Regions from separate parts of the Phytobacter sp. V69 genome, predicted to be linked through region 3. Evidence: predicted binding sites of a transcription regulator. Region 3 holds the regulator's gene; each other region holds the start of a gene.

Region 1 (7,302 bases), on a different contig from region 3:
GCAGCGCGCTGCACAGCAGCAGCAAACGCTGCAACATGGGTACGTTCACGCCAAGGTAGTGGGCCTCTTCATCGCCCAGTTGCAGCAGATTGAGCTGCCCGGCCACGCGCCAGACCACCACGGCAGACGGCACCATCAGCGTGGCGGCCACGCCAAGCGTTGACCATTGTGCCTGCCCAAGCCCGCCCATTCCCCAGAGGGAGAGCTGGCGCAGCTGGGCATCGTTACTGATCCACGACAGCATCCCCACCAGCGCCACGCACAGGGCGTTGATGGCGATGCCGACCAACAGCAATTTCGAGAGTGAAGTGTCGCGGGTTTTGCTGAGGATGAAGATAACCACCATCACCCCGAAGCTGCCAAGAAAAGCCGCCAGCATTGGGGCATAGAGGGCCACCAGAGCGGGAACCGTAAACGGCAGCACCAGCCAGCAGGCCACCGCCAGTGCCGCGCCGCTGCTGACACCGAGCAGACTTGGGTCCGCCAGCGGATTACGAAACAACCCCTGCATCACACAGCCGGAAAGCGCCAGCGACGCCCCCACCACCAGCGCCAGCAACACGCGCGGAAGGCGAATCGTCAGCCAAATCTGGCGCAGCGCTTCGTCACCGCTGTGCCAGAGGCTGGCGAGCGGAAGCTGCATCGCTCCTACCGTACTGGCCATCAGCGTTACCCCTGCCAGCAGCACCGTCAGCCCCCATAGATAGCGGGTCACATGGCGCATTAAGGCAGTTGCTCCGCTTTCTCACGTAGTGCTTTCAGCGCCTGCGGGGTACGAACGCCAAAACCGAGCAGCGCAATATCGTCAACGATCAGCAGTTGCTTACTGCGCCCGGCGGGCGTTTGTGCAAGACCCGGGAGTTTCCACAGGTTCTCTTCCCCACCCATGCTTTTCACACCATCGGCGGAAATCACCACCAGGTCTGGCTTGCTGGCGATCACGCCCTCTTGTGAGAGGTTGCGATAGTGGCTAAAGCCCTGCATGGCGTTGGTTAAGCCCGCGGCACGGATAGCGCCATCGGCGGCCGTCTCCTGGCCTGCAACCATTGACCCCATCCCGCCGTGGCTGAGGATAAACAGCACGCGCTTGTTAAGCGGCTGCTTCGGTAACGCGGCAATCTCGGCATCCAGCTTTTTACGCAGGACTGCGCCCTCATCCGCTTTGCCGATGGCCGCCGCTACAACGTCCACTTTTTTATCGATAGCCGCCACATCGTAACCGCCGGGCACGTTCACCAGCTTGACGTTGTTCTCTTCCACTTTTTTCAGCACCAGCGAGGGCTGCGCCTGATCGCTGGCCAGCACGAGAGTCGGGCGCAGCGAGAGGATCCCTTCGGCATTCAACTGGCGTACATAGCCCACATCGGGCAGTTTTTGCACCTCGGCAGGCCAGGTGCTGGTGCTGTCACGCGCGACCATCTGCGGCCCCGCCCCCAGTGCCCAGGCAATTTCGGTGACATCACCACCGAGCGTGACAATCCGCTCAGCGGCGGCGCTGGCCATCAGCGGCAGCGCCGCCAGCAGCAGGACGAGTTTTTTCATGCGGCTTTTCCTTTCTCTACCAGCGCATCCACCTGTGAGCGCCACTGGTTTTGTTCCGGCTGGCCTTCGCTGCGTTGACCGTACAGCTGGGCGATTTGCGTGCCATCGGCGGCAAACAGCTCGAGGCTGGTGACATGCCCGTCGGCGGTCGGCTTGCGGGTTATCCAGCTTTCCGCGATGGTCTCTTCACGCAGGTGCAGGGTGAAAGCCGGGTTGAAAATGTTGATCCAGCCTTTCATCGGCGTCACTTTTTCCAGCGCACCGGTAAAGATCTGCACGCAGCCACGGTTGCCAACGAAGATCATAATTTCGTTGCCATCCTGCAGCACGGTATCGAGCAGTTGCGGTAGCGCTTCGTTCGCCACCTGCAGGGCGAGATCGTCCCCCACCAGACGGAAGGCCTGCTGACGAGAAATATTGTGTTGTTTCAGCAGACCAAAGAACTGGTGCACATCGGTCATTGCGCGCCAGGCTTTGTCCAGCGCCGAGCCGTTGGCGTCCTGCGCGTAGCCCGGCGCATCGGCCGGTTGCAACGTTAACGGCTGTGCTTGCGGGGCGCTAAAACGAGCGAGCACCTCATCCCACGCGGCGCGATCGGTCTGCTCTGTGGCGTACACTTTCAGCACCGCATCGCCCTGATGGTCAAAGAATTGAATGCTCTGACGTTCACCACGGGCACTGGCTTCACGCACAAAAAAGGCGCTGGCCCACTGGCTGACAAACAGACGCAGATCCAGCGCACGTGGGTTCAGTACTAAACCTGCACGTTCACTGATATGCAGATTGGTAAAGCTGCCCAGATGTTCGTGAACCGCATACTCATTGCGACAGATGCACTTGGTTTCACCCACCAGCTCCAGCGCACTCAGGATCTCGCGGGCGTTATTCGTCAGCGCGGTGGCGTCATGCCCCGTGCGGGCGAGCGTCAGTTCCGCTTCACTTATGCCCATCTCAGTGGCGATGTCGCGTGCGTATTTGCCCGGCGTCGCGGTTTTGATGTCCTGATACTGCTGCCAGAGTGCGGCGTAATCTTGCGATGAATGGGTCATGGATGTGCTTCCTTTATTATGAGAAACCTCCGGCATGCAGGCCGGAGGGCAGGTTAAGTGGAACAAAAATTAGAAATCGACGTTCACGCCCAGTTGCCATGTACGACCAGGCATCACCGCCAGCGCTTTGTCGTAGGCATCCTGGTTGGTGGTCTCTTCCTGGGTACGGCTGTTCAGGTAATCCCAGTATTTGCGATCGGTAATGTTGTAAACGCCGCCGTGCAGTTTGACGTTCTTCGCCACCTGCCAGTACGCGGTCCAGTCCAGCATACCGTAGCCCGGCACAAGCATGTATTCGGTGCTGGATTCGCCAAGGGACGAGCCGGTGTTGGTGTAGGATTCGCGGGTGGTCGCCGTGGCCTGTTTGCCTTTCACGAAGGTGGCGGTCAGCGCAGTACCGTAACGTTTCGCCGGGTCATCCCAGGCCACGCCCACGATGGCTTTCATTGGTGCTACGCTATCCAGGTCGATGTATTTGTCGCCCATATAGCTCGATTTCGACTGGCCTTGCGTGTAGCCGTACGCCAGGGTCGCGCTCAGGCCATTGACCTCTTCAAACCAGGTGCCGAAGTTAAATTTGGTGCTGATTTCACCGCCATAGATATAGGCTTTATCGCGGTTTTCTGCCTGATAAATAGTGTAAATGTTAGACGGTACGCGGGTGAACTTGTCCGGGTTGCCACTACGGGTGTAACGCGTATAGGCGATAAAGTTCTTATAGCTGTTGTAGAACAGCGCGGTGCGCATGGTAATACCTTCCGTCACCTCGCCTTTCATCCCCCACTCGAGGTTGTCGCTGGTTTCAGTTTTAAGATCGGTATTGCCGATCAGCGCATACTGGCCACGACCTGCGTAGCTTGAGCCCAGGTTCCATGAGCCGTACAGCTGGCTGGCGTTCGGGAATTCCGCCCCGCGTTTGTATTGCAGGTAGGTCATCAGGCGCGGCGTCAGATCGTACTGGAAGGTCAGCGACGGCAGCCATTGGGTGTCTGAGTTTTTACCATACAGCGTGGAAACATCGGATTCATCCAGCACCGAACTGTTGGTGGTCAGGCTGGCGAGGTTGTCCGGTTTCATCGACTGATGCACAACGCGCACGCCTGGGATAATCGCGAAATTATGGTCGGCAAGGTCGAAGTTAATCTGATCCTGAACGAACGCACCCAGCGTGTAGCCGCTGCTGTCCGCTTCCGGCTGCATGATTTCGCTGTAGATGCTCGGTACCGGCGACTGGCTGAACGGACGCTTGGTCTTGGTGGTGCTGGCGTTGAAGCCGGCGCTCAGATCGTGGCGACCAATGGTTTTCGCCAGCGCGTTCTGGATGCCCCAGGTGTCGGTGTCATAGTTTGAATTCACCGTCTCCATTGACAGCGTGGTGCTGTCCGGCATGTAGGTCCAGTCGTGAGCTTCCGTATGCTGGTAGTAAACCTTGGTGGACATGCTGTCCAGCCACGCATTCATCGGCGTCCAGTCATCTTTCAGGCTAAGACCCCAGCGACGTGACTGGCTGGTTTGATTCGCCGTACCGATGATTGAACTGCCCGCGCTGTTCCACGCATCGTAATGGGTGTGGTTGGTTTTGTGGTAGTAATCGAAGGTACCGGTAAATTTGTGCACGTCATTCGGCTGCCAGATACCGGAGGCCAGCATCGCATCGGAGTGCCAGTTGGCCGGGTACGCGTCAATCGTACCGCTGTTATTGCGGGTCTGCTGACCATCGCGACGGCTGTAGACAAAGATGCCGCGCAGGGTTTCATCGCCGCCCGCCGCAGTCAGGCCGTTGTGCCAGCTGCGATCCGCAGAATCATAATCCGACTGATAACCAAACCAGGTCTGCTTACCCGGGTGCAGGTAAGTGTCTGCCGACTTCGGCTGGAACGAGACGTTACCACCGATAGAGGTGTTGGCGGTTTCGGTTGAGCTCGCACCAGACTGGATATCAATCCCACCGTACATATACGGGTCGATATAGTCGCGACCAATACCAAAGGTGTTCAGGCCTGCACGGCTGACATAGCTACGCCCGGTAGCGTCGGGTTGCGGAATGCCGTCAACGTCGATACCGACACGGTTACTTTCCATCCCACGGATGTTGTATCCGGTATAGCCGCCACGGTCAAAGCCGCTTTTGCCGTTGCCGGAACCACCGCTGGCCCCCGTCGCGCTGATAAGCGGCTCATAGCGCATGATCGAGCCAAAATCGTTGGCCCCTTTGTTTTGCAGATCCTCCGCGCTCACCGTATGATTGCTGCCCGCTTTCAGTACAGGAGCCGGCGCGGTAACAACCATCTCATCGGCATTGTCCTGCCGGGTATCGGTCGACGTGGTCTGTTTTACATTGGTATCAGCCGCCATAGCCGTGGTCTGATACAGTGCTGCGAGCAGTGAAGTCACCAGGAGGCTCTTGCGAAACGGTGCCCGGGAAAGTTGCGATATACCCATAATTTTTTGCAAGCCTTAGAATTTATTAGTATCGGCTCACCCTTGCTTCCAGTTTTTTTATTGAGTGGCGGTGCCAACACGCGACACGTTGTGTCACTCTTTTCTTAGGACTGAATAGTAATGATAACAATTATCACTTGCAACAACTTCACAATGACTTCACTTTTTTTGCATTCTTTTGTCTACAATGGGGCAATGTTTACATTTCACGGTTAACACAATCATGCAGACCAAACCCGCTATCACCTTGCAGTACTGTTCCCAGTGCAACTGGATGCTTCGCGCCAGTTGGATGGCGCAGGAACTCCTTCACAGCTTTAGCGCCGACTTAGGCTCCGTCACCCTGGTGCCGGGAACAGGCGGTATTTTTGTGATTGAAATCGACGGAAAGGTTATCTGGGATCGGAAACTGGATGGCGGTTTTCCGGATGCGGCTGAGCTGAAACGCCGCGTGCGGGACTACTGCTTCCCGGAAAAAGATCTCGGGCATGTGGAAAAGAAAAGCGACTGAGCGAACGGCAGAGGGCATCCGGCCCTCTGTCCTGCCATCAGGCGTTGTAGTGCGCGGCCAGTTTGTCGAGGAAGACAAACAGCGCCTGATTTATCTGGCGCTAATCGTGCGCACGCAGACGTTCCGGCGTATCAACGAAGCGCAATTCCCCCGCGCGGCTTAAATCCTTTTCTGAGTGTGCAATCAGCAGTTCCACCACTTCCCGCGTCAGCTCCATATGGCACTGGAAACCGAAAACGCGATCCGATTAGGCCACAATCTGGCGTGGGCAGCCTGTGCTAAAAGCGATGATTTGCGCATCGGCGGTCAGTCCCGGCATATCGTTATGCCAGTGTCCGACCTCCAGCGTCTGGCCAAAGTGGTCAAATAGCGGGTGGCGCTGTCCGGCTTCGGTCAGGGTGATGGGGAACTTACCAATCTCTTTTTCCGGGCTATGGGCAAACGATGCGCCGAGCGCCTCGCCAATCAGCTGAGACCCCAGGCAAATTCCCAGCACTACCTTCCCGGCATGCACCGCCGCGGCAATCAACGCCTGTTCGCCCAAAGAATCAAAATGCGGACACTGTGCTTTTGTGGTCGCCGGATCCTGCGGGCCACCAATAACAATCAGAAAATCGAGGCCATCGGCATTTTCCGGCAACGCATCCCCGGCATAGCCCCGGGAAAAGATCACCTCGTGCCCCTGCCCTCTGGCCCAGGTTTCATAGGCACCAGGGGCTTCAAAATCTTCATGGACGATAAAATGTACGCGCATCGATGATAACTCCATAACAGTAAGAGTCGACCCGTTAAAGGTCGGTAAAACAATAGATTAACGAAGTACGCCCACCAGCGCGGTTGCCAGCGCGCCGGTGGCGGCGTCATCCAGATCGGAGACGGTAATCCGCAGCCCGTGACAGGCCTGTTCAAGGCCAAAGATTTCCCCACCGCGCACCAGCCAGCCGTAACGGGCCAGCGCCATCACCGCCGCGCTACTGTCGGTGGTGAGCGGCAGCCAGATATTTAGCCCGTCGTGCACTGGTGAGACCGCAACGCCGCGCTGCTGTAGCGCATGGAGAAGCCCCTCGCGGCGTGCGCGGTAGGTCTGTTTTACCGTTTCGAGGTTTTCTGCAAGCTCGGGGGATGCAAGGCTGGCGGTGGCGATGTCCTGAATCAGATGGCTGACCCAGTTGGTGCCGCCATTCAACCGCTGCTGTATGCGCAAAGAGGTTTCCGGGTCGCTGGCGACAAAGGCCAGGCGCAAATCCGGGCCAAGGAATTTCGATGTTGAGCGAATGAGCGCCCAGTGCCGGGTACCGGCTGGGATCACTGAGTGATAATCGTGGGTTGAAAGCCGGGAGAAGTGGTCATCAACAATCACCAGCACTTCCGGATATTTTTCCAGTACATCACGTACTTTCGCGGCGCGTTCGGCGCTAAGCCCCCATCCCGTTGGATTATGCGCGCGCGGTGTGATCACCACCGCCTGCACGCCAGAGGCCAGCGCGGCTTCTAGCGCTTCACACTGGATCCCCTGCTCGTCCATGGCCACGCCCAGCGGTGCCAGCCGGTGGTTTTTCAGGGTATTGATGCTGCTCAGGAAGCAGGGATCTTCCATTGCCACCCGGTCACCGGCGATAAGGTAGCTGGTGAGCAGCCGCTCGATAGCGTCCACGGCCCCGCTGGTCAGGTTCAATTCATATCTGGTGTGAATATCTTCATCCATCCAGCGGCGACCAATCTGCTCGAGTTCGCTATTGATAAGCGCTTCACCGTACA
Region 2 (7,302 bases), on a different contig from region 3:
GATAAGCCTGCTCCCGGCTCACCACATGAACACGAATGTCTTCGTTTTCATCCACCAGACCGTGAATACCTTCGGCCTGCGTGGCGTCCACTTCGCCAACCAATATAGATAAGCGCTCGCTGGTGCCGCCAGGACTTGCCAGATAGCTCAACATTTTCTTCACGCGACCGACTGTCAGCCCCGCTTCTTCTTCCGCCTCGCGCCGAACGACATCTTCGACAGATTCGCCCTCTTCAATCATGCCGGCCACCATCTCCAGCAACCACGGGCTTTCGCTGGTATCAAATGCGGCGATGCGAATCTGTTCAACCAGCACGACTTCATCACGCACTGGGTCAAAGGGTAGCAAGACTGCGGCGTGACCGCGTTCAAAAATTTCACGTCGTACCTCACCGCTCATTTCACCGTTAAATAAACGGTGGCGAAAACGGTAGAGATCGAGCGAAAAAAAACCGCTGTAGAGAGTTTCCCGTGCAATAATTTCTACATCGTTTTTAGTGAAAGTCACAGCAGAGGTTTCTGGCTTACTCATGCGGATATCCTGTTCTTAAACAATGTTGATTTTGCGGTTTTCAAGCCCGTTTGACTGTCGTTTCAATCGCCATGTGATAGATTGGGGCAAATTTACGCCGGATGGCACGTTACGCCAACCTTCAGCGGTGGCGTTCTCTGTTAGAATCGGCGATTATTTCTAAATTTAGATCAGCGCTATTCATGCTTCACAACAAGGAATGCAAATGAAGAAATTGCTCCCCATCCTTATCGGCCTGAGCCTGACAGGTTTCAGCGCTATGAGCCAAGCAGAAAACCTGTTGCAGGTTTATCAGCAGGCGCGTTTAAGCAACCCCGATCTGCGTAAATCCGCCGCCGATCGTGATGCAGCTTTCGAGAAAATTAACGAAGCGCGCAGCCCGTTACTGCCACAGCTGGGTTTGGGTGCGGATTACACCTACGGCAATGGCTACCGCGACAACAATGGTGTGAACTCCAACGTCACCAGCGGCTCTCTGCAGCTTACGCAAACCTTGTTTGATATGTCCAAATGGCGTGCGTTGACGTTACAGGAAAAATCCGCAGGCATCCAGGATGTAACCTACCAGACCGATCAGCAGACGCTCATTCTGAATACCGCTACCGCCTATTTTAACGTACTGAGCGCGATTGACTCGCTCTCTTATACCGAAGCACAGAAACAGGCCATTTACCGTCAGTTGGATCAGACTACACAGCGTTTTAACGTAGGCCTGGTTGCCATTACTGACGTGCAGAACGCCCGTTCACAGTACGATACCGTGCTGGCGAACGAAGTCACTGCCCGCAACAACCTCGACAATGCCGTTGAGTCACTGCGCCAGGTCACCGGTAACTACTACCCGGAACTGGCATCGCTGAACGTTGATGGCTTCAAGACTGACAAACCGCAGGCGGTTAACACCCTGCTGAAAGACGCGGAAAGCCGCAACCTGGCGTTGCTGCAGGCACGTCTGAACCAGGATCTGGCGCGTGAACAAATTCGCCAGGCGCAGGATGGCCACCTGCCGACACTGGGGTTAACCGCTTCAACCAGCGTATCCAATACGAAATACAACGGTTCCGCGACCACTGGTGCTAATGCGCAGTCATATAAAGACCGCGATATCGGCCAGAACTCCGTTGGCCTGACCTTCTCTCTGCCACTGTACCAGGGCGGTCTGGTGAACTCTCAGGTCAAACAGGCGCAGTACAACTTCGTTGGCGCGAGCGAACAACTGGAAAGCGCACACCGCAGCGTTGTGCAGACCGTACGCTCTTCCTTTAACAACGTGAATGCCTCTATCAGCAGCATCAACGCGTATAAACAAGCCGTTGTGTCTGCTCAGAGCTCTCTGGATGCGATGGAAGCTGGCTACTCTGTGGGTACGCGTACCATCGTTGACGTGCTGGATGCGACCACCACGCTATATAACGCTAAGCAGCAGCTGTCCAGCGCACGTTACACTTACCTGATTAACCAGTTGAACATTAAATCAGCCCTCGGCACCCTGAACGAACAGGATCTACTGGCGCTGAACAGCACGCTGGGTAAATCCATCTCCACCTCGCCAGAAAACGTGGCGCCGGAGAACCCGGATCAGGAAGCGCGCGTGCAGAATATGGCAAACGGACAAGCGCCGCAGGCACAACCGGCAAGCGCGCGTAAGACCACGCACTAATTCGTTTTTTGCATCATTACCGTCACGGGGGCATTCAGCCCCCGTTTTTACGTAAGGCAACGTAAAGATCCCCTCTGCCGACCCGCATCCGGCTTCATTTTCAGACACTCATCCTCTATCCTGACCTTTTATCAATATCTGTGGGTCTCGGAAGACAAATATGAAACGGACAAAAAATATTAATCATGCGATGTTTCGCAAAAGCTGGGGCGCTCGTCACCTGACGCCCGTCGCGTTCGCCGTGACCGCCGTCTTTATGCTGGCAGGCTGCGAACAAAATGATGAAACGGTCAAAATGTACCAGAACGCTGATGACTGCTCGTCGGCAAACCCGGGCAAAAGCGCTGAATGTAAAACCACCTATGACAACGCAGTGAAAGAAGCAGCACGTACTGCGCCGAAGTATGCTTCACGCGAAGATTGCGTGGCGGAATTTGGCGAAGGCCAGTGCCAGCAAGCTCCTGCCCAGGCGGGTATGGCGCCAGAGAACCAGGCGCAGGCACAGCAATCCGGTGGCAGCTTCTGGATGCCACTGATGGCGGGCTACATGATGGGTCGTCTGATGGGCGGTGGCGCGGGCTACGCTCAGCAGCCGCTGTTCAGCTCCAAAAACCCGGCCAGCCCGGCCTATGGCCAGTACACCGATGCCAGCGGTAAGAATTATGGTGCAGCCCAGTCCGGGCGTACTGCAACGGTGTCGAAAACCGCAATGGCCCCTAAACCGGCAACCACCTCAACCATCACCCGCGGTGGCTTTGGCGAATCGGTGGCTAAACAAACCACCATGCAGCGTAGTGCCAGCGGCACCACCACACGCTCAATGGGCGGCTGATGACAATGGAAAGAATCAGCATTGTCGAACGCCCCGACTGGCGCGAGAAAGCCACCGAGTACGGCTTCAACTTTCACACCATGTATGGCGAGCCGTACTGGTGTGAAGACGCCTACTACAAGCTGACACTCGCCCAGGTGGAAAAACTGGAAGAGGTCACCGCCGAGCTTCACCAGATGTGCCTGCAGGTGGTGGATAAAGTTATCGGCAGCGACGAGCTACTGGCGAAGTTCCGCATTCCAAAGCACACCTGGAGCTTTGTTCGTCAGTCATGGAAAACCGGACAGCCTTCGCTCTATTCACGCCTCGACCTGGCGTGGGATGGCACCGGAGACCCTAAGCTGCTGGAAAATAATGCCGATACCCCTACCTCACTGTATGAGGCGGCGTTCTTTCAGTGGATCTGGCTGGAAGATCAGGTTGCGGCGGGCAACCTGCAGGAAGGCAGCGATCAGTTCAATAGCCTGCAAGAAAAACTGATTGAGCGTTTCGCCGAGCTACGTGAACAGCATGGCTTTAACCTGCTGCATTTCGCCTGCTGTCGCGATACGGTCGAAGATCGTGGTACCGTGCAATATCTGCAGGACTGCGCCGCCGAAGCGGACGTCGCCAGCGAGTTTCTGTATATCGAAGATATTGGCCTCGGGGAAAAAGGACAGTTTACGGATCTGCAGGATCAGGTGATCAGTAATCTGTTTAAGCTCTATCCCTGGGAGTACATGCTGCGCGAAGTGTTCTCGACCAAGCTGGAAGACGCAGGCGTACGCTGGCTGGAACCGGCGTGGAAGAGCATCATTTCGAACAAAGCGCTGCTACCGATGCTGTGGGAGATGTTCCCGAATCATCCGAATCTGCTGGCTGCTTATTTTGCCGAAGACGCCCATCCGGAAATGGACAAATACGTGGTTAAGCCGATCTTCTCTCGTGAAGGGGCGAACGTATCCATTATCGAAAATGGCAAAACGGTTGAAGCGGTCGAAGGCCCGTACGGCGAAGAAGGCATGATCGTCCAGCAATTCTGCCAGCTACCCAAGTATGGCGATAGCTACATGCTGATTGGCAGCTGGCTCATTAACGATCAACCGGCCGGGATTGGCATTCGTGAAGACCGCGCGTTGATCACTCAGGATCTGTCACGCTTCTATCCGCATATTTTCGTGGAATAACGCGTTGTTCGTCTGCCCATGCAAAAAACGGTAACCCGAGGGTTACCGTTTTGCATTTAGCCAATCTGTACCGACAGCATACTCAGGCTGCCCATCTCGATACCATCAACCGGAATGGTGATCGCTTCCTGACCATCCCACGCGCCCAGAACATAGAGCAGCGGCAGGAAATGGTCCGGCGTCGGGTTAGATAACGAACCACCTTCATGCGACATGTAGTTCACCAGCGGGTGCTGCTCGGTCGGCCCCTGCCACGTCAGGTTATCCTTCACAAATTCGTTGAAGGAGGTTGCCCACGGGTACGGCGAGCTATCACCATGCCAGCGTGCCGTGCGCAGGTTATGCACCACGTTACCGCTCGCCACCAGCATGATGCCTTCATCGCGCAGTGCTGCCAGCTTACGGCCGATTTCCATATGCCATGCGGCCGGTTTGGTGCTGTCGATGCTCAACTGCACCATCGGGATATCGGCATTCGGGTACATCTTGATCAGCACACCCCAGGAACCGTGGTCAAAACCCCAGGCTTCTTTATCCAGAGTAACCGGAACAGGTGCCAGCAAATCGACCAGATGCTGAGCCAGCGCCGGCGATCCTGGTGCCGGGTAATGCGTGTCATACAGTGCCTGTGGGAAACCACCAAAATCATGGATGGTTTTCGGTGCTTCCATTGCCGTCACCCCGGTGCCACGCGTAAACCAGTGTGCAGAGACCACCACAATGGCTTTCGGGCGCGGCAGCGTTTCGCCAAGCTGAGCCCAGGTGCGGGTATAAACGTTATCTTCCAGAACATTCATCGGGCTGCCGTGGCCCAAAAACAGTGCTGGCATACGAGGTGCAGACATGATGATATCCTTACTGAGTGTGTCATTTTGATGTACACACATTACGCTTTTTCATCAGACGATGAACTCAGATAAGTATGATGAAGATATTCAGATTTTTTGAATGTAAGAATTGCGTAAAGGTGATGCGGCGGCCTCGCTTTGGAATTCATTAATTCATAGCATTAATGAGAACTATTATCATAAGGAGTGATACATGTCAGCACCACTGATTCTGACGTTACTGGCAGGCGCAGCTACCTTTATCGGCGCCATTCTGGGAGTTGTGGGCCAGAAACCGTCAAACCGTGTACTGGCATTTTCGCTGGGATTCGCTGCCGGCATTATGCTGCTTATCTCCCTTATGGAAATGCTGCCAGCCGCGCTGGCAACCGAAGGCATGTCACCGATGCTCGGCTACGGCATGTTCGTCATCGGCCTGTTGGGCTACTTCGCGCTGGATCGCATGCTTCCCCATGCGCACCCGCAGGATTTAATGCAGGGCTCAGGCTCTGAACGTCCCGTCCAACGTAAGATCCAACGGACGGCGATCCTGCTGACGCTGGGCATCAGTCTGCACAATTTTCCGGAAGGTATCGCCACCTTTGTGACCGCCAGTAACGACCTCGAACTGGGCTTCGGAATCGCGCTGGCGGTGGCATTGCACAATATTCCTGAAGGACTTGCCGTTGCCGGGCCGGTCTATGCGGCAACCGGCTCGAAACGCACAGCCATCTTTTGGGCTGGCATTTCCGGGTTAGCGGAGATTCTGGGTGGGGTACTGGCCTGGTTGGTACTGGGCAGCCTGGTCTCCCCAATGGTAATGGCAGCCGTTATGGCGGCAGTGGCGGGGATCATGGTCGCGCTCTCAGTGGATGAACTGATGCCGCTGGCAAAAGAGATCGACCCCAACAACAACCCAAGCTATGGCGTACTGTGCGGGATGTCGGTCATGGGCCTGAGTCTGGTCGCGCTGCAGTCGATGGGATTCGGTTAACGCATTCAGGCGTTGCTCGCGCCTATTGAGCAACGCCGCTTCCGGAAGCCGCTTCGGGTTTCGCCCTCGCGTCTTCTTTTGCTTGCATAGCCTGAATAATCTGTAACGCGCGCTGGTAGCCTTCTTGCTGGGCGTCACGATCCTGACGGAAGGCCCGGCAATTGCGGCGCAGGCACATGATATGCGCGAACATCACGAATACGACGACAAAAAAACCGCACCAATAAATCAGCATATCCCCTCCAATGGAACCCACCTTAACAATCAAAAAGTCCAGGCTATTGTTCTGAAAGATAAAAATGGAAGACAATGCAGCAGACTCCACCCCATGTCGCCATATTTAACAAATCTGATGGTTACCACTTTATAAGTAGCGCGCCGTAGTATCCATTAGTGAGATCAACAAACGTCGAGAATCGCGAAGCAGGTTCTGTTCCGGCAAGGGAAAACGGGGAATTCAGGTATAAAAAAAACCGAATTCGGCTGCCCGGCCTCGGTTTTTCTCAACGCATTATCACTTAGCTGGCTTTGCGCTCATGCTCCTGGCGGTAGGCCACCAGGTCTTCAATTGTGATAACAGCCATGTTGTGTTCGCGGGCAAACGCGATACAGCCTGGCGCACGCGCCATTGAGCCGTCATCATTGGTCAGTTCACACAGTACGCCTGCAGGTTTGAAACCGGCCAGGGTTACCAGGTCAATGGTCGCTTCGGTATGACCGCCGCGCGTCAATACGCCACCCGGTTGCCCACGCAGTGGGAAAACGTGGCCAGGGCGATTTAAATCGGAAGGTTTAGCGCCATCAGCAATAGCGGCACGCACAGTAGTCACGCGGTCAGCAGCAGAAACACCGGTAGTCACACCTGTTGCGGCTTCGATGGTCACGGTAAAACCGGTACCGTACGCGCTGGTGTTGTTTTCGACCATCATTGGCAGATCAAGTTGTTTACGACGATCTTCGGTGATGCACAGGCACACAATGCCGCTACCATGACGAATAGTCAGCGCCATTTGTTCAACGGTCATGGTTTCCGCAGCAAAGATCATGTCACCTTCGTTTTCACGATCTTCATCATCAAGCACCATCACACCACGGCCTTCGCGCAGTGCAGTTAAAGCATGTTCAATACGTTCGAATGGCGTGCCAAAAGAAGTAAGCAGCGTCTGATTCATGGTAAAAGACCTCAATAAAGTTATGGTTACCAGAATCAGGGCAGTCTTAGGAGTGTCGCAGAGCGACAAAAAAATAACGCGAGCAGGCCTCCAGGCCCAACTGAATCGTTACTCTCTCC
Region 3 (7,302 bases):
CGTGATCAAAGCGGAACGCGTCGAGAAAGACGCGGAAGGCAACATCACCACCATCTTCTGCAGTTACGATGCCGACACCCTGAGCAAAGATCCTGCCGATGGCCGCAAAGTGAAAGGCGTTATTCACTGGGTGAGCGCTGCCCACGCGCTGCCGGTGGAAATTCGTCTGTACGACCGTCTGTTCAGCGTGCCAAACCCGGGCGCAGCAGAAGACTTCCTGACCGTGATGAACCCGGAATCTCTGGTCATCAAACAGGGTTACGCTGAGCCGTCACTGCAGGCTGCCGCAACGGGCACAGCTTACCAGTTTGAGCGTGAAGGCTACTTCTGCCTTGATAGCCGTTATGCAACGGCTGACAAACTGGTGTTCAACCGCACCGTGGGTCTTCGCGATACCTGGGCAAAAATCGGCGAGTAATCGCATCTTGCCTGAACGCTAAAAAACGCTGCCTTGTGCAGCGTTTTTTTATTTCTCAATTAAAAATAAGATCCTGCCATCTTTCTTTTTTCTAAACTATTGTTTTAATTTTATCCAATCATCTTTTCATTTATTTATTGATAATTCGAGTTAAATTAGCCTGTAAGCCTTGCTGTGTAAGCACTCAGCTGATAATCCGCAAATCTGTGTTGTCCGTCATAATCCCTGTATTCCGTTCCCATTAAGACTTGATAATTCGCGTCGCGAAAAATATGCTTACAAGCGATAGGAATAGAAACATTTTCTATAACTATCAGTAATATTTAATTTTTTTATTTTATTGCTGTTTGCATTTGCACAGCACTTTTATGTTTTTGTCAAAGAGGAACACTCATGAACGCGTTTAACGCTCAACGTAAGGCGTTAGCGTTGGCTATTGCCTGCGCCACCGCATTATCAGGTTTAACTTTCGCCCCTTCCGTCAGTGCCGCTGGCTTTGTGGATGACTCCACGCTCACCGGTGGGATTTACTACTGGCAGCGCCAGCGTGATCGCAAAGATGTCACCGACGGCGATAAATACAAAACCAACCTCGCGCACTCCACCTGGAATACCAATCTTGATTTCCAGTCTGGCTATGCTGCCGATATGTTCGGTATTGATATCGCGGCTTTCGCGGCGATTGAAATGGCTGAATCCTCAGGAAGTGCGCACCCGAATGAAATCGCGTTCTCCAATAGCCACAAAGTGTATGACGAAGACTGGGCCGGCGATCGCAGCGGGGCAAGCCTTTATAAGGCAGCGGCGAAGTTCAAATATGGCCCGGTGTGGGCGAGGGCAGGGTATATTCAGCCCAGCGGGCAAACCCTGCTGGCATCAAACTGGAGCTTTATGCCTGGCACCTATCAGGGGGCTGAGGCTGGGGCGAAACTGGATTATGACGACTCTGGCGTGCTGAGTTTCTCGTATATGTGGGCCAATGAATATAAAGCGCCGTGGTATAACGAAACGGATCACTTCTACCAAAATGATCGCGTAAGCAAAATCAATTACGTCCATTCTCTAGGCGCGTCTTACGACTTTAAAAACGATCTGCTCCTCGAGGCCGCGTTTGGTCAGGCGCAGGGCTATGTTGATCAATATTTTGCCAAAGCCAGCTACAAATTTGAGGTCGCGGGGAATCCCCTTTCCACCAGTTATCAGTTCTACGGCTCGCGCGATAAGGCCGATAACAACACCATCAATGATATCTACGACGGTACCGCGTGGCTGCAGGCGCTCACTTTTGGTTATACGGTTGGTCCGGTGGATTTGCGTCTTGAGGGAACCTGGGTTAAAGCCGATGGCCGCCAGGGCTATTTCAATTCACGTATGACGCCCCTCTACGGATCTTCCAATGGTCGCCTGGATATCTGGTGGGATAACCGTTCTGACTTCAACGCCCATAACGAAAAGTCGGTCTTTGTTGGTGCAATGTATGACCTGAAAGACTGGAATCTGCCGGGCTGGGCGGTAGGTGCATCGTATGTCTATGGCTGGGATGCGAAACCGTCCAATGTTTCTTCCGGAGACAAATACTACGATGCGGGGAATTCCATCAAAGAGTCGGCTTACAGCCTCGACCTGCTGTACACCGTGCAGGAAGGGATGGCAAAAGGCACCCTGTTTAAACTGCACTTTACCCAGTACGACAACCACTCCGATATCCCGAGCTGGGGCGGCGGGTATAACAACATCTTCCAGGACGAACGCGACGTGAAATTTATCGTCATTGCGCCGTTGAATATCTTCTGATGCGAGGGAATGCCATGACGATGAAACCAATACTGCTTGTTCTGATGACGCTGGGACTGGCTGCCTGCGTACAACAGCCACAGGCGCCAAAGGAAGATGCCCGCTTAAAAGAGGCTTACAGCGCCTGTATCAATACGGCTGAGGGCTCGCCGGAGAAAACGGCGGCCTGCAGAAGCGTGCTGGATGTACTGCGTAAAGAGAAAGCACACCAGCAATTCGCGGAACAAGAGAGTGTGCGCACGCTGGATTATCAGCAGTGTCTTGAAGCAACGCATACCGGTAACGGCCAGGCGGTAAAAGCGCGTTGTGATCAGATCTGGCAGGAGATTCGCCAGCATAACGCGCTGAATTAACCGTGTGAGATAGCCCGCTTCGGCGGGCTTTTTTGTCTTTGCGATACGCAGAAATAAAAAAGCCAACCCGGAGGTTGGCTTTAGAGAGAAGCGAGGATTATTTATCCGTCGCTTCGTGCGCGTTATCGTCTGTACGGCAGTCACCCTCGGCACAGTGGCCATAGAGGTAGAGGCTGTGGTTAGTCAGACGAATACCGTGTCTGGATGCAATCTCACGCTGACGCGCTTCGATAGAGTCATCACTGAACTCGATCACTTTGCCGCAATCCAGGCAAATTAAGTGGTCGTGGTGATGTTGCTGCGTCAGCTCAAAGACGGATTTACCGCCTTCGAAATTATGGCGGGTCACGATCCCGGCATCATCGAACTGGTTGAGTACACGGTACACAGTCGCCAGCCCAATCTCTTCGCCCATGTCGATCAAGCGCTTATATAAATCTTCCGCACTGACATGGTGGTTCTCCGGCTCCTGAAGCACTTCCAGGATTTTTAACCGAGGAAGCGTGACTTTCAGGCCGGCCTTCTTTAATGCGGTATTGTTGTCAGTCATGCGGAATCTGTCCTGTTGCTAAACGATTCACTTCCCGTCGGGAAGCTACAAGGAATGCACCTGGGATAATGCGTCTCATTATAGAACTGCCATGCCTGAATGAAAACTGCAAGTCCTCAAGTAAAGTAAGCTTTTAAAACGTGGCAGCGCCAACAAAGTCCTTTTGCGTTACCCGTTTTAACCAGGGGCCATTGTACAGCGCTGGAGAAAAAAGTTAAAAAATTGTAGCAATTATTTCCATCGCTTTTATCTATTAATCAGGCGCAACCAGCAGGTTGCGCCAAACAACATCAGGCATTGATGATCTCTTGCAGGTGCAGCTCTTCAGAAATCTGTTTCACCCACTTGTCGACGCGACCAGCGGTCAGTTCCGGCTGACGGTCTTCGTCAATGGCCAGACCAACGAAGTGATCGTCATCTGCCAGGCCTTTGGACGCTTCGAAATGGTAACCTTCGGTCGGCCAGTGGCCTACGATGGTTGCGCCGCGCGGTTCAATGATGTCGCGGATAGTACCCAGCGCATCACAGAAGTACTCAGCATAGTCTTCCTGGTCGCCACAGCCAAACAGAGCAACCAGTTTGCCGTTAAAATCGATATCTTCCAGCGTCGGGAAAAAGTCATCCCAGTCACACTGTGCTTCACCATAATACCAGGTCGGAATGCCAAGCAGCAGGATGTCGTAACCTTCTAAATCCTCTTTGCTGCTTTTAGCAATGTCATGCACATCGGCAACTTCTTTACCAAGTTGAGCCTGGATCATCTTTGCGATGTTTTCGGTATTACCAGTATCGCTGCCGAAAAAAATGCCTGTGATTGCCATGAGTAAAATAACCTCTTGAAACTTAATGATATGGTGGTGGCGATTGGCCCACGGATAAGGGCAATCATAGCAGATCAGAGAAGCACGCGGAAACTGCAATCACGCAAGACTGCACTCTGTGCAACATGAAAGTGTATTTTTGCGATGAATTAGAGGATTTCCTGGTTGTTCAGCGCGTTAAGCTGAGCCAGTAACATCTCTTCAATCAATTCACTCCGGCTCATTTCGCGCGCGTCCGCCAGCGCGTTTAACGCGTCGACAGCCTCTGCGTTGAGTTTTAATTCGACGCGCTTAAGCCCACGAACTTTATCGCGTTTAAGCTGATTGCGCTTATTCACGCGCAATTGCTCGTCGCGAGAGAGCGGATTGGTTTTAGGACGTCCCGGGCGACGTTCATTCGCGAACAGATCTAGTGTCGTGCGGTCCGTTTGTTCTTTAGCCATGATTTAAGAATACTACGGGAAGTACAAGCAATCGGGTCATAGCCCGGGCTGATTAGCGCGCCATCATACATCAGCGATGCGGACACGCCAACGACCGGGCGCTTTCCGGCAACCGGTCGCCGGGTTTTTAATCAGTTTGTCTTTTCAGCGAGATAACGACGGATGGCGCGCAGAACCGCTTCCGGTTTTTCTGCATGCACCCAGTGCCCGGCTCCGGCTATCACATGCGCACGTGCCTGCGGGAATTGTTGCAGCAGTTCGCCACGATACTGTTCGGTGACATACGGCGAGTTACCGCCGGGGATAAAGAGCGCTGGATGGTTCCAGGCCGGTACCGTTTCCCAGCCCACGATATGGGGATATTGATCCCATAGTGCTGGCACATTGAAGCGCCACTCGCCGTCGACAAACGACTTGAGCAGGAACTGAATTACCCCTTCTTCATCTATATATTCGCGCATGACGACTGCCGCCTGCTGGCGTGTGGTGGCATTAGCCTCGGTTGCAGCGTTGATAGCGGCAAAAATTTCATCGTGGCGACGCACGTTATAGCTAACCGGGGCGATGTCGATAGCGACAAGCTTATCGATGCGTTCCGGTGCCAGTGCGGTAAATGCCATAACGGCTTTCCCGCCCATGGAGTGGCCGACAAAGGTCGCACGTTCAATGCCGTGGGCGTCAAGGGTATCGAGCAAATCCTGCGCCATCGCCGGGTAATTCATCTCGGGTGAACGCGCGGAAAGGCCGTGGTTTCGCATATCAACCTGAATAATGTCATGGTCATTAACAAGGTCGCGGGCGAGTACACCAAGGTTGTCCAGGCTACCAAATAAACCGTGAACCAGCACGATGGGAGAATTGTTGTGCGATTGTTGTGCAGATTGCGCTCGGGTATTCAATTTCATGGCAAAGTTCTTTTTTTCGCTCTTTCGGATTAAGGTATCATGTTGAACATTCTGCCGTCCGGCTGCAAGGTTTAGACACATTCTGACTTTTGCCGCCATCCTGGTTTGACGCTATCCGCTGTTGAGATTTGACTTTATAATCTCAATAACTTGTATTCAGATTAGACACTGCACTGGATTAAGATGAAAACGATCGAAGTTGATGATGAGCTCTACAGTTATATTGCCAGCCACACAAAGCACATTGGCGAGAGCGCATCCGACATTTTACGGCGCATGTTGAAGTTTTCCGCCGCCCCGCAGCCAGCTGCCGCTGTTCAACTCCCGAAAGAAACGCCTGCACCTGTTACGGTTGAAGCAGTCAAACCGGTTAATACCGCGAAAGACAAGGTCCGCGCGGTGCGTGAACTGCTGCTCTCTGACGAGTATGCGGAGCAGAAAAAAGCCGTGAATCGCTTCATGCTGGTGCTGTCTACACTCTATTCATTAGATGCAAAGGCTTTTGCAGAATCCACTGAGTCTCTGCACGGGCGCACCCGCGTATACTTCGCGGCTGATGAACATACCCTGTTGCAAAACGGCAATCAGACGAAGCCAAAACAGGTGCCTGATACCCCGTACTGGGTTATCACCAACACGAATACGGGTCGTAAATGCAGCATGGTGGAACACATCATGCAGTCAATGCAGTTCCCGGTGGAATTGATTGAAAAGGTTTGCGGCACAATTTAATCCTTGCATAAAAAGGACCAGGCAATGGCTAACCACGAACGTGCGGGGCAACCTGCGCAACAGAGCGATTTGATTAACATCGCCCAGCTTACTGCGCAGTACTATGTGCTGAAACCTGTCATCGGCAACGCTGAGCACGCGGTAAAATTTGGTACGTCAGGTCACCGCGGCAGCGCGGGGCGTCACAGCTTTAATGAACAACACATTCTGGCCATCGCTCAGGCTATCGCCGAAGAGCGTGCCAAAAATGGCATCACTGGCCCGTGCTATGTCGGTAAAGATACGCACGCTCTGTCCGAACCGGCGTTTATCTCCGTACTGGAAGTGCTGGCGGCAAACGGTGTTGACGTGATTGTGCAAGAAAATAACGGCTTCACGCCGACCCCTGCGGTATCTAACGCTATCCTGGTACACAATAAAAAAGGCGGCGCGCAGGCTGACGGTATCGTCATTACGCCGTCGCACAACCCGCCGGAAGACGGTGGTATCAAATACAATCCGCCAAACGGTGGCCCGGCTGATACCAACGTAACCAAAGTGGTTGAAGACCGCGCTAACGCGCTGCTGGCGGATGGCCTGAAAGGCGTGAAACGCATTTCGCTGGATGCCGCGCTGGCGTCGGGTCACGTGAAAGAACAGGATCTGGTGCAGCCGTTCATCGAAGGACTGGCTGATATCGTCGATATGGCGGCAATTCAGAAAGCGGGCCTGAAACTGGGCGTCGATCCGCTGGGTGGTTCCGGTATCGAATACTGGAAACGGATTGCTGAATTCTACAAACTTGATCTGACCATTGTGAACGATCAGGTTGATCAAACCTTCCGCTTTATGCACCTCGACAAAGACGGCGTGATCCGTATGGACTGCTCCTCTGAGTGTGCAATGGCCGGTCTGCTGGCGCTGCGCGACAAGTTCGACCTGGCTTTCGCCAACGACCCGGACTATGACCGCCATGGCATCGTAACGCCTGCAGGTCTGATGAACCCGAACCATTATCTGGCCGTTGCCATCAACTACCTGTTCCAGCATCGCCCGCAGTGGGGTAAAGATGTTGCCGTGGGTAAAACCCTGGTCTCTTCTGCGATGATCGACCGCGTGGTGAACGACCTCGGCCGCAAGCTGGTGGAAGTGCCGGTGGGCTTTAAATGGTTTGTTGACGGTCTGTTTGACGGCAGCTTCGGCTTCGGCGGTGAAGAGAGCGCAGGGGCATCCTTCCTGCGTTTCGACGGCACCCCATGGTCAACCGACAAAGACGGTATCATCATGTGCCTGCTGGCGGCGGAAAT

Evidence for each region. The regulator Fur, encoded in region 3, represses iron uptake genes when iron is present. The targets are predictions, from matches to a motif close to ATAATAATGAGAACNACTATCAA.
Region 1: the regulator Fur is predicted to act here: its motif matches at 5,148-5,170, upstream of ACSZPU_RS15285 (TonB-dependent receptor domain-containing protein).
Region 2: the regulator Fur is predicted to act here: its motif matches at 5,197-5,219, upstream of zupT (zinc transporter ZupT).

What each region holds. Positions count from the first base shown of each region.
Region 1 is NZ_CBFFRL010000105.1:2,348-9,649, reverse strand. It holds gene ACSZPU_RS15300 (FecCD family ABC transporter permease) at 1-724, opposite strand, end outside; gene ACSZPU_RS15295 (heme/hemin ABC transporter substrate-binding protein) at 724-1,542, opposite strand; gene ACSZPU_RS15290 (hemin-degrading factor) at 1,539-2,591, opposite strand; gene ACSZPU_RS15285 (TonB-dependent receptor domain-containing protein) at 2,661-5,033, opposite strand; gene ACSZPU_RS15280 (Rdx family protein) at 5,257-5,544, shown strand; partial or broken gene ACSZPU_RS15275 (type 1 glutamine amidotransferase) at 5,582-6,298, opposite strand; gene ptsJ (MocR-like B6 salvage transcription factor PtsJ) at 6,356-7,302, opposite strand, start outside.
Region 2 is NZ_CBFFRL010000098.1:776-8,077, reverse strand. It holds gene nudF (ADP-ribose diphosphatase) at 1-532, opposite strand, end outside; gene tolC (outer membrane channel protein TolC) at 738-2,192, shown strand; gene ACSZPU_RS14735 (DUF1190 family protein) at 2,353-3,024, shown strand; gene ACSZPU_RS14730 (glutathionylspermidine synthase family protein) at 3,030-4,190, shown strand; gene ygiD (4,5-DOPA-extradiol-dioxygenase) at 4,247-5,035, opposite strand; gene zupT (zinc transporter ZupT) at 5,232-6,011, shown strand; gene ACSZPU_RS14715 (hypothetical protein) at 6,034-6,336, opposite strand; gene ribB (3,4-dihydroxy-2-butanone-4-phosphate synthase) at 6,530-7,183, opposite strand; FMN riboswitch at 7,290-7,302, opposite strand, start outside.
Region 3 is NZ_CBFFRL010000032.1:23,647-30,948, forward strand. It holds gene glnS (glutamine--tRNA ligase) at 1-418, shown strand, start outside; gene chiP (chitoporin ChiP) at 812-2,212, shown strand; gene chiQ (ChiQ/YbfN family lipoprotein) at 2,233-2,565, shown strand; gene fur (ferric iron uptake transcriptional regulator) at 2,663-3,115, opposite strand; gene fldA (flavodoxin FldA) at 3,406-3,936, opposite strand; gene ybfE (LexA regulated protein) at 4,086-4,379, opposite strand; gene ybfF (esterase) at 4,511-5,284, opposite strand; gene seqA (replication initiation negative regulator SeqA) at 5,468-6,016, shown strand; gene pgm (phosphoglucomutase (alpha-D-glucose-1,6-bisphosphate-dependent)) at 6,041-7,302, shown strand, end outside.